Regions from separate parts of the Myroides odoratimimus genome, predicted to be linked through region 2. Evidence: riboswitches for the same ligand, from Rfam matches in the RefSeq annotation. Region 2 holds a riboswitch; each other region holds the start of a gene.
The links. Region 2 has a riboswitch for cobalamin ahead of E0Z07_RS09875 (acyl-CoA thioesterase). Riboswitches for the same ligand answer to the same signal wherever they lie in the genome.
Positions count from the first base shown of each region.

Region 1: another riboswitch for cobalamin. It lies ahead of metE (5-methyltetrahydropteroyltriglutamate--homocysteine S-methyltransferase); the one in region 2 lies ahead of E0Z07_RS09875 (acyl-CoA thioesterase).
Region 3: another riboswitch for cobalamin. It lies ahead of E0Z07_RS06755 (TonB-dependent receptor); the one in region 2 lies ahead of E0Z07_RS09875 (acyl-CoA thioesterase).

Region 1 is NZ_CP037427.1:83,540-87,761, reverse strand. It holds gene E0Z07_RS00405 (TolC family protein) at 1-1,341, shown strand, start outside; gene E0Z07_RS00400 (Lrp/AsnC family transcriptional regulator) at 1,618-2,079, opposite strand; cobalamin riboswitch at 2,241-2,428, shown strand; gene metE (5-methyltetrahydropteroyltriglutamate--homocysteine S-methyltransferase) at 2,607-4,222, shown strand, end outside.
Region 2 is NZ_CP037427.1:2,151,458-2,155,679, reverse strand. It holds gene E0Z07_RS09880 (hypothetical protein) at 1-455, opposite strand, end outside; gene E0Z07_RS09875 (acyl-CoA thioesterase) at 1,111-1,509, opposite strand; cobalamin riboswitch at 1,710-1,902, opposite strand; gene E0Z07_RS09870 (hypothetical protein) at 2,036-3,529, opposite strand; gene E0Z07_RS09865 (2-isopropylmalate synthase) at 3,675-4,222, shown strand, end outside.
Region 3 is NZ_CP037427.1:1,468,277-1,472,498, reverse strand. It holds gene E0Z07_RS06770 (outer membrane beta-barrel protein) at 1-448, opposite strand, end outside; gene E0Z07_RS06765 (hypothetical protein) at 701-1,522, shown strand; gene E0Z07_RS06760 (MepB family protein) at 1,599-2,039, shown strand; cobalamin riboswitch at 2,097-2,277, shown strand; partial or broken gene E0Z07_RS06755 (TonB-dependent receptor) at 2,391-2,744, shown strand; gene tnpA (IS66 family insertion sequence element accessory protein TnpA) at 2,815-3,105, shown strand; gene tnpB (IS66 family insertion sequence element accessory protein TnpB) at 3,105-3,443, shown strand; gene tnpC (IS66 family transposase) at 3,493-4,222, shown strand, end outside.

The sequences.
Region 1 (4,222 bases), 1.8 Mb from region 2:
GCCTCATGCCAATCCACACAGAGTTATCAGCACTTAGATATTGCTGCAAAAGAGCTTTATCGAAATACCCAAGAAGGGGACACATTAAGTATAGGCATGATGCCTTGGCAAACTTTGTTTAAAGATGCAAAGCTACAAGAGCTAATAACAGAAGGAATAGAAAATAACTTAGACCTAAAGATAGGGATAGAAAGGCTACATGCTTCAGAGGCGTTATTAAAACAATCTAAAGCTGCGTTCTTACCTGACTTAAGTATAGGTGGAGGAGTGAAAAGATCAAGATTATCTTATCCTCAGGGGTTTGGTTTTGTAAAGAATGCGACACAGTATGATGTATTCGCTAATACTTCTTGGGAGATAGATGTATGGGGAAAATTAGCGAGTAGTAAGCGTGCTGCTTACTATAGAATGCTTCAGTCTGATGCAGGACAAAAGGCTGTGCAGACTCAGATAGTCGCTCAGATAGCAGATTATTATTACCAATTATTGGCGTTAGATCAACAACAAACTATTATCGAAAAGACGATAGTGAATAGAAAAGTAGATGTTGAAACAATGCAAAAGTTGAAGGAGTCAAGTGTAGTAACAGGTGCGGCTGTGGTACAGAGTGAAGCTAACTACTATGACGCTGAGGCTACACTACCTGGTGTGAAACGCCAAATCAGAGAAGTAGAAAATGCATTGAATGTTCTATTAGGGAAACCTGTAGGTACAATAGATAGAGCTAACTTAACTGTACAAGAACTACCAATAGAACCAAGTATAGGGATACCTGCACATCTATTAAAGAATAGGCCTGATGTGATGGCAGCTGAGTATGAGTTGGCAGCGTATTTTGAAGATGTGAATGCGGCTAAGAGAGTATTCTACCCTTCATTAAATATCACAGGAGGAGCGGGATTCTCTAGTTATGAGTTTAAAGATTGGTTTACTTCTACAGGATTGTTTGCTAATATAGCAGGGGGCTTATTACAGCCTATCTTTAATAAAAGACAAAACAAAACGAGGTTAGAGATAGCGAAAGCGAGTTATCAAGAGAAAGCGTACAACTTTCAAAAAACTATGTTAGTAGCAGGGCAAGAGGTCTCTGATGCACTATATGCTTATGAGATGGCAGGAGAGCAACTGACTATGAGACAACAACAAGTGGATAAGTTAGCCTTAGCTGTTGATTATACAAAGAAGTTATTAGTGTATCATTCATCAACGAATTATACAGATGTATTGACTTCAGAACAAGCACACCTTTATGCACAATTAGCACATAGTAATGATCAGCTATTAGAATGGCAAGCCATTATTAAGCTTTATAAAGCATTAGGAGGAGGTTGGAGAGAATAATTTTTTCCATTTATATATAGAGTAATGAAAGTGATACTATAGGGAGAACAATCTTTATAGTAGATTATTAATTACTTGACTCAATCTGTTCGTCGGCATTTTACTTTTAGATAGTTAATCATCGTGCTAATTTGGAAACTATTTATAAAACTGGATTATGTCAATAGATTGAGTCTTTCTAGACAAATAATCTTTGTCGATTTTTTACTACTTTTTAATTGAGAGAGCCACATCGTGAGATGTGGCTTTTTTGTTTTAATTGATTTCTTTTAATATTTAAAAAGAAATGTTGTGAGTGTTCTTAATTTCTCTCATCACAAAAGAACTATGTGTACTTCCTATACTATCTACCATGGCTAATTTATTAAATACAAAGTCTTGGTAATGCTTCATATCATTAGCATATACTTTTAGGATAAAGTCAAAATCTCCTGATATATTATAACATTCAACAACTTCATCTATAAGCATAATATCTTCAACAAACTTGTTATTGATAAGGCGCTCATGTTGTTTAAGTTTAATATTACAGAATACAATAAAGCCTTTATTTAGCTTTTCAGCATCTATTAAAGCGATATATTTCTTTATAAAGCCTTCTTTTTCTAGTCGTTTTATTCTTTCAAAAACTGGAGTAGCAGATAGGTTTACTTGTTGAGCAATCTCTTTTGTAGTCAGATTAGAGTTGTCACATAGTATTCGAAGTAGTTTTAAATCTGTCTCGTCTAGGTTATGCATTAGAATAATATTTTGTTTTAGTGGTACCAAATGTAGTGATAATAGAATTAAAATCTGTTTAAATTATTATTATGGTTATTTGTTCTTAATTGTTGAATATGTAATGTGTTTATATTCTTCAATTGTATCTTTGTTTAGAATTAATGAATTGTTCTTAAAATACTTCATCAGGCGAAAATAGGTTTTACTTAACTGTAGATTAAAAGGGAATCGTGTGAGAATCACGAACTGTCGCGCAACTGTAAGTAACATTGAATATACTAGTCATATTATGCTCACTGATATAAAATCGGGAAGGGCGATTAGTGTAGTTATAAGTCAGGAGACCTGCCATTTTTGAATTGACAATGCTTTCGCGGTAAAGAGCTATAGTCAGGTTTGATGCTATGATGTGCTGTTTCTATGTTATATAGAAGTAGTATTGTATAGCTATTCCTTATCTATTAGAGTTTCCCCACTACCGCGTAATGCATTAGGAAGAGAGAACTTTTTAAGTGATTAATTAACCATTTTAAAAAGTTGTGAAAATGCAAACACAAGTATTAGGCTATCCGCGTATTGGTGGCCAAAGAGAGCTGAAAAAAGCAAATGAACAGTATTGGGCTGAGAAAATTGAAAGAGAAGAGTTAGAGCAGGTTGCGCAAGCTATTCGTCATCAAAATTGGCAATTACAAAAGACAGCAGGTATTACATTAATTCCTTCTAATGACTTTTCATTTTATGATCAGGTATTGGATTGGAGTTTAACCTTAGGAGCTATTCCTAAAAGGTATCAGCCTCTCCGTACAAATGAAGGTCTGTCTTTACTAGATTTATACTTCGCGATGGCTAGAGGGTATCAAAAAGGTGGATTTGATATTACTGCTATGGAAATGACAAAATGGTTTGATACTAACTATCACTATATCGTACCGGAGTTTTATAAAGGACAGCAGTTTGAATTAACTTCACTAAAGGTAGTAGAGGAATATAAAGAAGCAAAGAAGATTGGTATAGAGACTAAGCCCGTTATCTTAAGTCTTGTTTCTTATTTGCTATTAGGTAAGGCAAAAGAACAAGATTTCAATGTATTAAGCTTAGTAGATAGTTTGTTACCTGTATATCTTGAAATAATAAAACGTCTGACAGATGAAGGAGTTCAATACATTCAAATTGATGAACCTTTTCTAGTGCTTGACTTGACAGAAGAACAGAAAAAAGCAATCACATCGTTTTACAATATTATACAATCTTCTTTTCCAGATCTTAAGGTAATTGTAGCTACTTACTTTGGAGGATTAGAAGATAATGCTTCGTTGGCATTGGCATTACCAGTAGAAGTATTGCATATTGATCTAGTGCGTAATGAAGAGCAGCTAGAAGAGATACTTAATAAGGCTCCGTCTAGTTTAAAGTTGTCACTAGGTGTAGTGGATGGTCGTAATATTTGGAAGAACGATTATGAACAATCATTAACATTGATAGATAAAGCTATTGAGCGAAGAGGGAAAGAGAAAATCATCATAGCGACATCGTGTTCATTACTTCACAGCCCTATTGATTTAGAAGGAGAAGTGAAATTAACAACAGAAATCAAGCAATGGCTCGCTTTTGCTAAACAAAAGGTTCAGGAAGTAGTAGATTTAGCTAAGTTAGCGAGTGTTGCAGATAGAGAGGGGGTATCAGCTTATCAAGAGAATAAAATAGCTCAACACGATAAACGTACATCTACGCTTATACATCATGAAGCAGTAAAAAGACGCGTACAAGGAATTACAGAGCAAGATGCACAAAGAAAAGCTCCGTTTAGTACGAGACAACCCTTACAACATAAAGCATTAGACCTGCCTTTATTTCCAACGACAACAATAGGTTCGTTCCCACAGACGAAAGAAGTAAGACAGTGGAGAGCTAAGTTTAAAAAGGGAGAGCTTACAGCACAGCAGTATGAAGATTTATTAAAACAAGAGACGGCTAGAGCTATACAATGGCAAGAAGAAATCGGTCTAGATGTATTAGTACATGGAGAATTTGAACGCAATGATATGGTGGAGTACTTCGGAGAACAATTAGAAGGATTTACATTTACTCAGAATGGTTGGGTACAGAGTTATGGAAGTAGATGTGTGAAACCTCCTGTTATTTATGGAGATGTGTATCGCAG
Region 2 (4,222 bases):
TTATCTATACATTTGGCAGTGTATTTTTTATTCTGATGAACTATTTCTTCTACCAGTCCCTCTAACAGATATCTTCTATTCAGTATATAAGTAGCATCTGATTTATTCTTATGATATATCTTCTCACTTTCAGTATTTAACTTTAGCTCCCCCCCATTCTTTTCTTTAAGCATACTCTGGGCAGACAGCTTATATTTATTATCGTCCAGTTTTTCTCCTGTGTACGTTACTTCCTCTCTCCATAAACGTGTAGAGTCTACCAAGAAGCTGCTTAAATAATGTCTCGTAAAAACCGTATCTCTTCCCGCTTTTACTAAATCTTGAATAACATCATTGCCGCGATATACCTCAACACTATCATATTGCTTTACATTTCTTTTCTTTTTTTGACCATATACAGTCATAGTTGTAGTAGCTAATACCATTGCTAATACAATGTTTAATAATCCTCTCATGTGTGATGTCTATTGATTTTTACAAGCGAATCCAAAACTATAAAGTCCATTTCCTAAATCCTAGACATTATCTGACAGATTCACTACTTTTTGGATTTATTCTTAACTTCCTGCTCAAGGAGAATAGTAGGTCAATAAAAGGATACTCGTTCGATTAACAACCTCTTTTCCCCACTAAATACGGTTTATTGTCCACCAACTGTCGAAGGAATCGTAATCAAGCCACTGTCTATAAGACTTTAAGGATATATAATGAAAGTATCCATTCTACACAAATAATAATTAAAAACCTATAAATCAAGACATTAAATAAAAATCACTCTTAAAAAAAATGACTTCTTTTTTTAAAAGAATAGCTCATTACAGGGCTTTAAAGAGCCTTTTAGCAGAAAAAAAGAAGTATAACCTATAAAAACTCTTCATAAAAGGTCAATTATTGAATCAAAAAGTAAAAAAGTGAATTTATTATTTTTAAGATTACACCTCTTATAAAAAGTTTATTCATTGGCTTAGATGTCTACAAAGAGCCCCATGTTTAGATCTTAAAGACTAGATTAAAAAGAGTCTAAAAAAATGGGGATAGACACTAACCTGTCTATCCCCCTACCAAAAACTAAAAAATGTAAGATGCTTACAAAATTTACTTGTATAAAACCTAGTCTAATATAGATATCGGTTTGAAATTATCATTTAATGCTACGAGTGTGAATACTCCTGTCACTACCTGGATGCGTTCATCTTCCCTCATCTTCTCTCTGTACACATTGACACGGATGCGAATACTCGTATTACCGATAGACTCTACCTCGCCTACCATTTCTACTAATGAGCCTGCTGGTATTGGCTTGCTGAAGTCAATCTTATCGCTGCTAACAATCACAAAGTTCTTTCTACAAAAACGCGTAGCGGTCATAAATGCTGTCTCAGTCATCATCATGATTACTCGTCCACCGAACATGGTATTATGATGATTAGTAGTATCTGGAAATACTACCTTAAAGACACTAGTGATTGCCTTCGATTTGCGTTCTTCTATCTCTGTTTCTATTAACATAGTTATATTCGTTAATCCTACAGTATTCAGACAATACTATAGACTAGATAGAGAACTATCAAACTGCTATTCGAAAAAATGATTTGGAATTAAATGAAAAGGTACAATGTGCTTATCCAAGATTATACAGCCTATAATCTCATGGATTAAATAATAAACACATTCCAACTTGACATAAAGCTCTAAACCGCGAAAGCATAGTCTATAAACAGAATTAGGCAGGTCTCCTGACTTGTAACTATTTTTTATCGTCCTTCCCATTACTTAAGTAATAACAGTGGATCACTTGGATAAAAAACTAATGAGTTACTTACAGTTGCGCGACAGTTCGTGATTCTCACACGATTCCCTTTTCATATACAACTAAGTATAACCTATTTCTATGGAATTAATACTGTATTATTTTCTAATACTGTGGCGAAGATAGTAATTCTTTTGAAACATACAACACATTTTAATCAAACAAAGCCACATAAACAATGAAGTCTATATGGCTTTTATCAATAAGTAAGTCGATACATCTATGTTAATCTATTTTCTTCTTTGCCCAATTTAGAACATCTATATAGAGAATACTTCTTACATAGAATCTATTCTTATAAAGTTCTTCAGTTTCTTTTACAAATCGCTCTAACACCCCCTTTTGATCTTTAATTGAAGCGCCCAATAGCCCTTCAAACAAACTCATAAAGGTATCATGTATCTGTGTTCTATTTTTCATCTTTTTCATCAAGGCTCTATTAGCTTTAATAAAGTCCTCATAATACTGATCATGTCCAGACTCATACTGCGCCATTAGAGACAAGATACGAGTATGAAATAGTAAATCTTCTTGTACAGAATAGTCATTTTTGCTCAAAATACGCTCTGTATAAGCAAGTGATTCCTCATACTTCTTGTACCCAAAATACAAAGAAGCTACTTTAAAATATAGAATATGGAAATGATGTTCATCAATCATATTTCTATATTCATTAATACCACGCTGTAATTGCTTTACAAAAAGTAAACTTCCGTTATAAGTCTGCTGTATAAACTCTATATTCAACTTATTACTAAACTGTAATAAGAATCGCTGAGAATCAATATTCATAGACTGAGGGAAGCTCTCTAGAGCCAATTGTTCTTCTAATTTAGCATTCCAATAGATGTATTTATCCACAGATTTAAACAACAGTAAAATCTTAAATAGATAAGAATTTCCTTTTAAATACCACACAGGATGACTCTGTATCATCTTAGGGTGTTCATAGAATAGCGTTACCCATAGCTTAGCATATTTATAAGCATTGTGGTAATCTTGAATTAAAAAACATAGCCACACATGCGCTTTAAAGTACCACAACTTCTCTCTAAAGTTAAGCATCTTCACATCTATATCTAACAACTGATCACTAAAACGTGTAATCAACTCTTGCTTATCTTCCTCGCTCTTAGCATACCCTGAGGTAAGCATCTCGTTATAGAACTTCAGCGATAGATTAGACAGTTTGGTTGCATAATAGTTTTGTATAATCAGGTCATTAGACTGTGCGATAAGCTCATCAGCACGCCCTGTAATACTACGAGTGATATACTGAGATTCGATTACCTTTTCTAGTTCTATAATCTCTAAGGCAAGGCTCTTCTCTTCTACATCTAAAGCGATTTGTTTTGCCTTGTCCAATATTTTTAAACCTTGTTTATGCAAGCCTTTTTGATATAAAATGGTAGCAAAATCTAATTGTTCACGTATCTGTATTCTTACATTTTTCTTACTGGGATTCATGCGAAGACTAGCCAAAATAGCTTTATACAGATTTGCTTTTAAGTTAGATAGTTGTTGTTTACTTGTTATCTTCTGTCTGAGAATAACTTGTTCATCGTATTCCTCCATCTTATCCATGGCATTAAACAAAGAGATGAATTTAGCATCTGCATTATTCTGCAACCTATTCACATATAAAGTAAATTGACGTTTCTCTGACCTTGTCAAAGATTTTATCAATATAAATAACCAGTCTTTTCCCCAATTTGACATTGTAATAAAAAATATTTTAACAAACTAAAAAACAACAACTTAGGTATTGAAATCAGTTTTTTAACATTGTAGTTTTTGTTTTTTTGATAAAGTTAACAAAAAGCTTTTATACACTTTTGTTTAAAGTTATTTAAAAACATAAAATATGAAAACTGAAAAGATTGAGATTTTTGACACCACATTAAGAGACGGAGAACAAGTACCTGGTTGTAAACTAGATAAACAACAAAAGTTGGCTATTGCTCAGCAACTCGATGAATTAGGTGTTGATGTAATTGAGGCAGGTTTTCCTATTTCTAGTCCTGGTGACTTTGAGGCTGTTCAGGCGATTAGTAAAATCGTTAAAAACGCTAAAATATGTGCACTTACTCGTGCGAATACAAAAGATATAGATTCGGCTGCTAAAGCACTAGAATATGCACAGAGACCAAGAATACACACCGGTATCGGTACATCTGACTCACATATAAAATATAAGTTTAACTCTACACAAGAGGCTATTATAGATCGTGCAGCAGAAGCTGTAGCTTATGCTAAAAAATATGTGCATGATGTAGAGTTCTACGCTGAAGATGCTGGAAGAACAGATAATGCTTATCTAGCGAAAGTATGTGAAGCAGTAATCCAAGCTGGGGTGACAGTGATCAATATTCCGGATACTACGGGATACTGCCTACCTACAGATTATGGAAA
Region 3 (4,222 bases), 680 kb from region 2:
TATACTTCTTATATACTAATGGAATAATCTCTTTATCCTCTTTTTGATAAAAGAATTTACTCTGATTATTATAGTATGTATACAATTTTGCCTTACCATCTACTAATAATTTTAAGAAGACCATTTCTTCCTTGTAGATTGGTAAAGAATCACTAGTCATATTTTGAAGTTTATCACTTGAAATATCAACGTTAACTTTATGTCTTTCATATTTACTCTTATTGAGAATAGAGAACTCTTTAGCATCCGCTAAAAGAATGTTCTCACTTCTAGCATTCTCATCTGCTTTATATAGAAAACTAGTAGGATTATTCATCCAATCAATATTTTTGATCAATCCCTCTACCCGATTACCATTATTATCAACATAATAACCTGGCTCAAAATTAATCTGAGCAAACCCTACTAAAGAAGTAGCTAAAAACAGAAAAACAAATAGTTTACGCATAATTCACACACTTAATAGATTGTTAAACAAATCTAAAAGTAATCAAAATAAAATAATTACTTATTAACATTTTCAAACAAAAACACAAACTTATTTATATTGTCAAATAATAACAGTAGTAATTTCCATAAGATTAGTAAGTTTACTCATTGTTTCTATTCATAAATTAAAAAAGTCGAGAGGATATCATATTAACTATAAGTGTAATCAAACAAAAGTATATCTTTAAGACTTACTAAACACTTACAAATTATGATTAGAAATATTACTTTTTTCACTTATTTATTAGTTGCAATAAGCATAAGTAGTTGCTCCTCAGACAATACAACTGAAAACAACAAAACAATCACTGTATTAGAATCTTACAAAAAAATTACAACAGAAAACAACAATATTTTAATCTCCGAAATAACTTTTGAATACAATAAAAATGGTAATGTAATAAAACATTATACTGTAGATTATTTTAAGAAGAAAGGATATGAAAAGTTATTCTATCTAAATAAGTCAGAAACAAACTATACTTATAATACCTCTAACAAGCTTCTTCATTTAATAGAAAAAGATTCATTAGGAAAAATCAAAGAAGATGATGCTTTAGTATACAATGACAAAGGAATCTTAACTAAAGTACTTTCGAATAAGTATAGCAACTCTAACTATGAATACAAAACGAACAGTAATAATCAAATTTACTATGTATATCCTATAGCTTCAGAAAATAAAAGTAATATAGAATACTTATATGATACAAAAGGCAATGTAACCAGTGTCAAATTAGAGGGTTCTACTCTACCAAGAGAAGAATTTACATATGATGAAGCATATAATCCCTTTAAGGATATGCCTTTAAACTTATCAGTATTAGAATATCGTACTGCATTTTCTCCTATTAGATATAACTATACCCCTTCTAACAATATAAAGACATATAAAGGTGTTTTCTATCCCATAGAGACCAAGGAATATCAATATAATAAAGATAATTATCCAACATATACTAAGAAAATAAATCACAATGAATATATAACTGAAGAGTTTTTTAACTATAAAGCACTTACAGTAGAAAAATAATATGAAATAAAAGAGTTTAAATTTTCTAATGCCAATCATTTATAAACATAATAAAACGATAGATAAATATCATTAAATGCTACCTCATTACTATATAGAACAACTAAATAAAATATTAGGAAACTGTATATCTACTAGTATCTCAGATATACAGTGGGGTATAGAGAAAAATGATTATAACGCTTGTACTTTTACTCTAAATGATAAGAAATTTATATATAGAGAAGCTAAAGTAACACCTAAAAAGGTAGGTTATTTCGTAGCCATTTGGCAACGTGATTATGAAGGGAAGACTATTCCTTATCATATTAAAGATGATTTTGACTATTTTATTATATCTACTCAACAAGGGTACTTTCTATACCCCAAAGAAGAATTAGCTAAACTTAATATCATCTCTACCGAACAAAAAGAAGGCAAAAGAGGAATGCGTGTCTATCCTAATCTAGAGGCTGAAATGAATAAGCAAGCTTTAAAGACTTATCAATCTCACTTGCCTTTTTGGAATAATTTTTAAAGATTCTATAATAAAATACCATTAACAGAATAAATACTTTCCATTAAGCTTTTTTTATATATTTGTAATCAGACTGGTTATCACTGTGATATGAAAAAGGGAATTAGGTGAAAATCCTAAACAGACCCGCTGCTGTAAGCTCATAAATAATAACGAATCTAGTTATCCACTGTCGCATAGATGGGAAGGATATTCGTTATGAGTAAGTCAGAATACCTGCCATTCTAAAATAAGTTTTGATGTTTTCGGGGGATGAAACATAAGGCGTTCTATGATATAGTCATTGGCAACAATGATTTTGACGCATTTATATCTACTCCAAATGTCAAAATCAACTAGCCAAAAACTAATATGACAAAAACAAAATTACTAGTACTAACCACTGTGTTATGTATGGCGAATACTGCTATATATGCGCAGACACCTAAAGACAGTATCACTGCTCTAAATGAGATCGTGATACAAAAAGAAGTCTTTCGAGATCTTATACCTGTACAGACACTAGACGGAGCTAAACTTCAACGCCTTAATAGTTATAGCGTAGCTGATGCTCTACGATACTTCGCAGGAGTGAAGATCAAAGATTATGGTGGTATGGGAGGGCTAAAGACTGTAGACGTTCGTAATATGGGTACTCATCACGTAGGAGTATTTTATAACGGGGTACAAGTAGGCAATGCGCAGAATGGAATCGTAGACTTAGGGTATCCACCCGACCAAGCCCATATTTCATAAGCTAACGTAAGGTAGTAAGTTTGCTTGAAATAATAAAGAGATGAGCAAACAAGAAATAATGTACTCTCATGTAGAGGATTGGAAAACAAGTGGATTAACGCAATCAAGATACTGTGAAAGTGTCGGAATTAAATTAGCAACCTTTAGTTATTGGGTGGTTAAGTATAAGGCAAAGTCAGAGTCAACGCAATTAGACAATAATTTTATAACTGTAACAAAAGGTCAAGTCATCAATACTCAGGAATATGAGATAGTATATCCCAATGGTGTAAAGTTACGTCTACAAACGGATAATCTTAGTGAACTATATTCATTAGTAAACTTAGTGTAATGTTTAGTTTGAGTAGTTCTAATCAATTTCATTTGTATAGACAAGCTTGTGATATGCGCAAGAGTTTTGATAGCCTTTGTGGACTTGTCCAGAATGAACTTAATCAAGTAGCTCATAGTGGAAGTGTCTATATATTTATCAATAGACGCTGTAATCAAATGAAGCTCTTGCATTGGGAAGCAGGAGGCTTTGTACTATACCACAAGCGCTTAGAACAAGGAACTTTTGCTTTTCCCACGCATAGTAAAGCTCAAATAAGTTGGACTGATTTAGTACTGATGATAGAGGGAATCCAGGTTATCAAAAGTAACCAAAAAAGGCGTTTTTTATTGAAGTAAAACAGGTTAAAACCTTGTATATTCTGGGCTTTTGACGTATTTTTACTTCATGGAAATAGACTTAGAAAACTTATCGAAAGAACAACTTTTGGCGCTTATAAAAAAGCAGTCTAAGACTATTTCCAAACAAGACAAAATAAATACTAAGTTAGAGCAAAAGACATCTAAGTTAGAGCAAAAGACATCTCAGCTAGAACAAGAAAAGCAAGAACTCCAACGCTTAGTAGATCTTTTACGACGCATGCAATTTGGACAAAAACGCGAGCGTTTCGAAGACCCTAATCAAACACAGTTACCTTTAGAGGTTCAGCAAGCAGTCCTGGAAGAACAAGAAGAAGTAATCAAACAAGAGATCACTTATTCTCGTCAGAAGAAAAAACATCCAGGAAGAGCTAAACTACCCGATCATTTACCTGTAGAAGAAATAGAAATCTACCCAGAGGGAGATTTATCTGATAAGATTTGCATTGGTAAAGAAACTACAGATGTCTTAGATTATGTTCCAGGTTACTTTAAAATAAAACGTTACATCCGATATAAATACGCCACGAAAGACAAAGACAATACGCAAATCAGTATTGCACTGCTTCCAGAGCGAATTATAGATAAAGGAATACCTTCTGAAGGATTATTATCTACAATACTTGTTGACAAATACGTAGATCACCTTCCGCTATATAGACAGAAGCAACGCTTTTCAAGAGAAAATATCGATATAGCTTCTTCTACTATAGATGGCTGGGCAGCTCAATGTATAGATGCTTTAAAACCACTATATG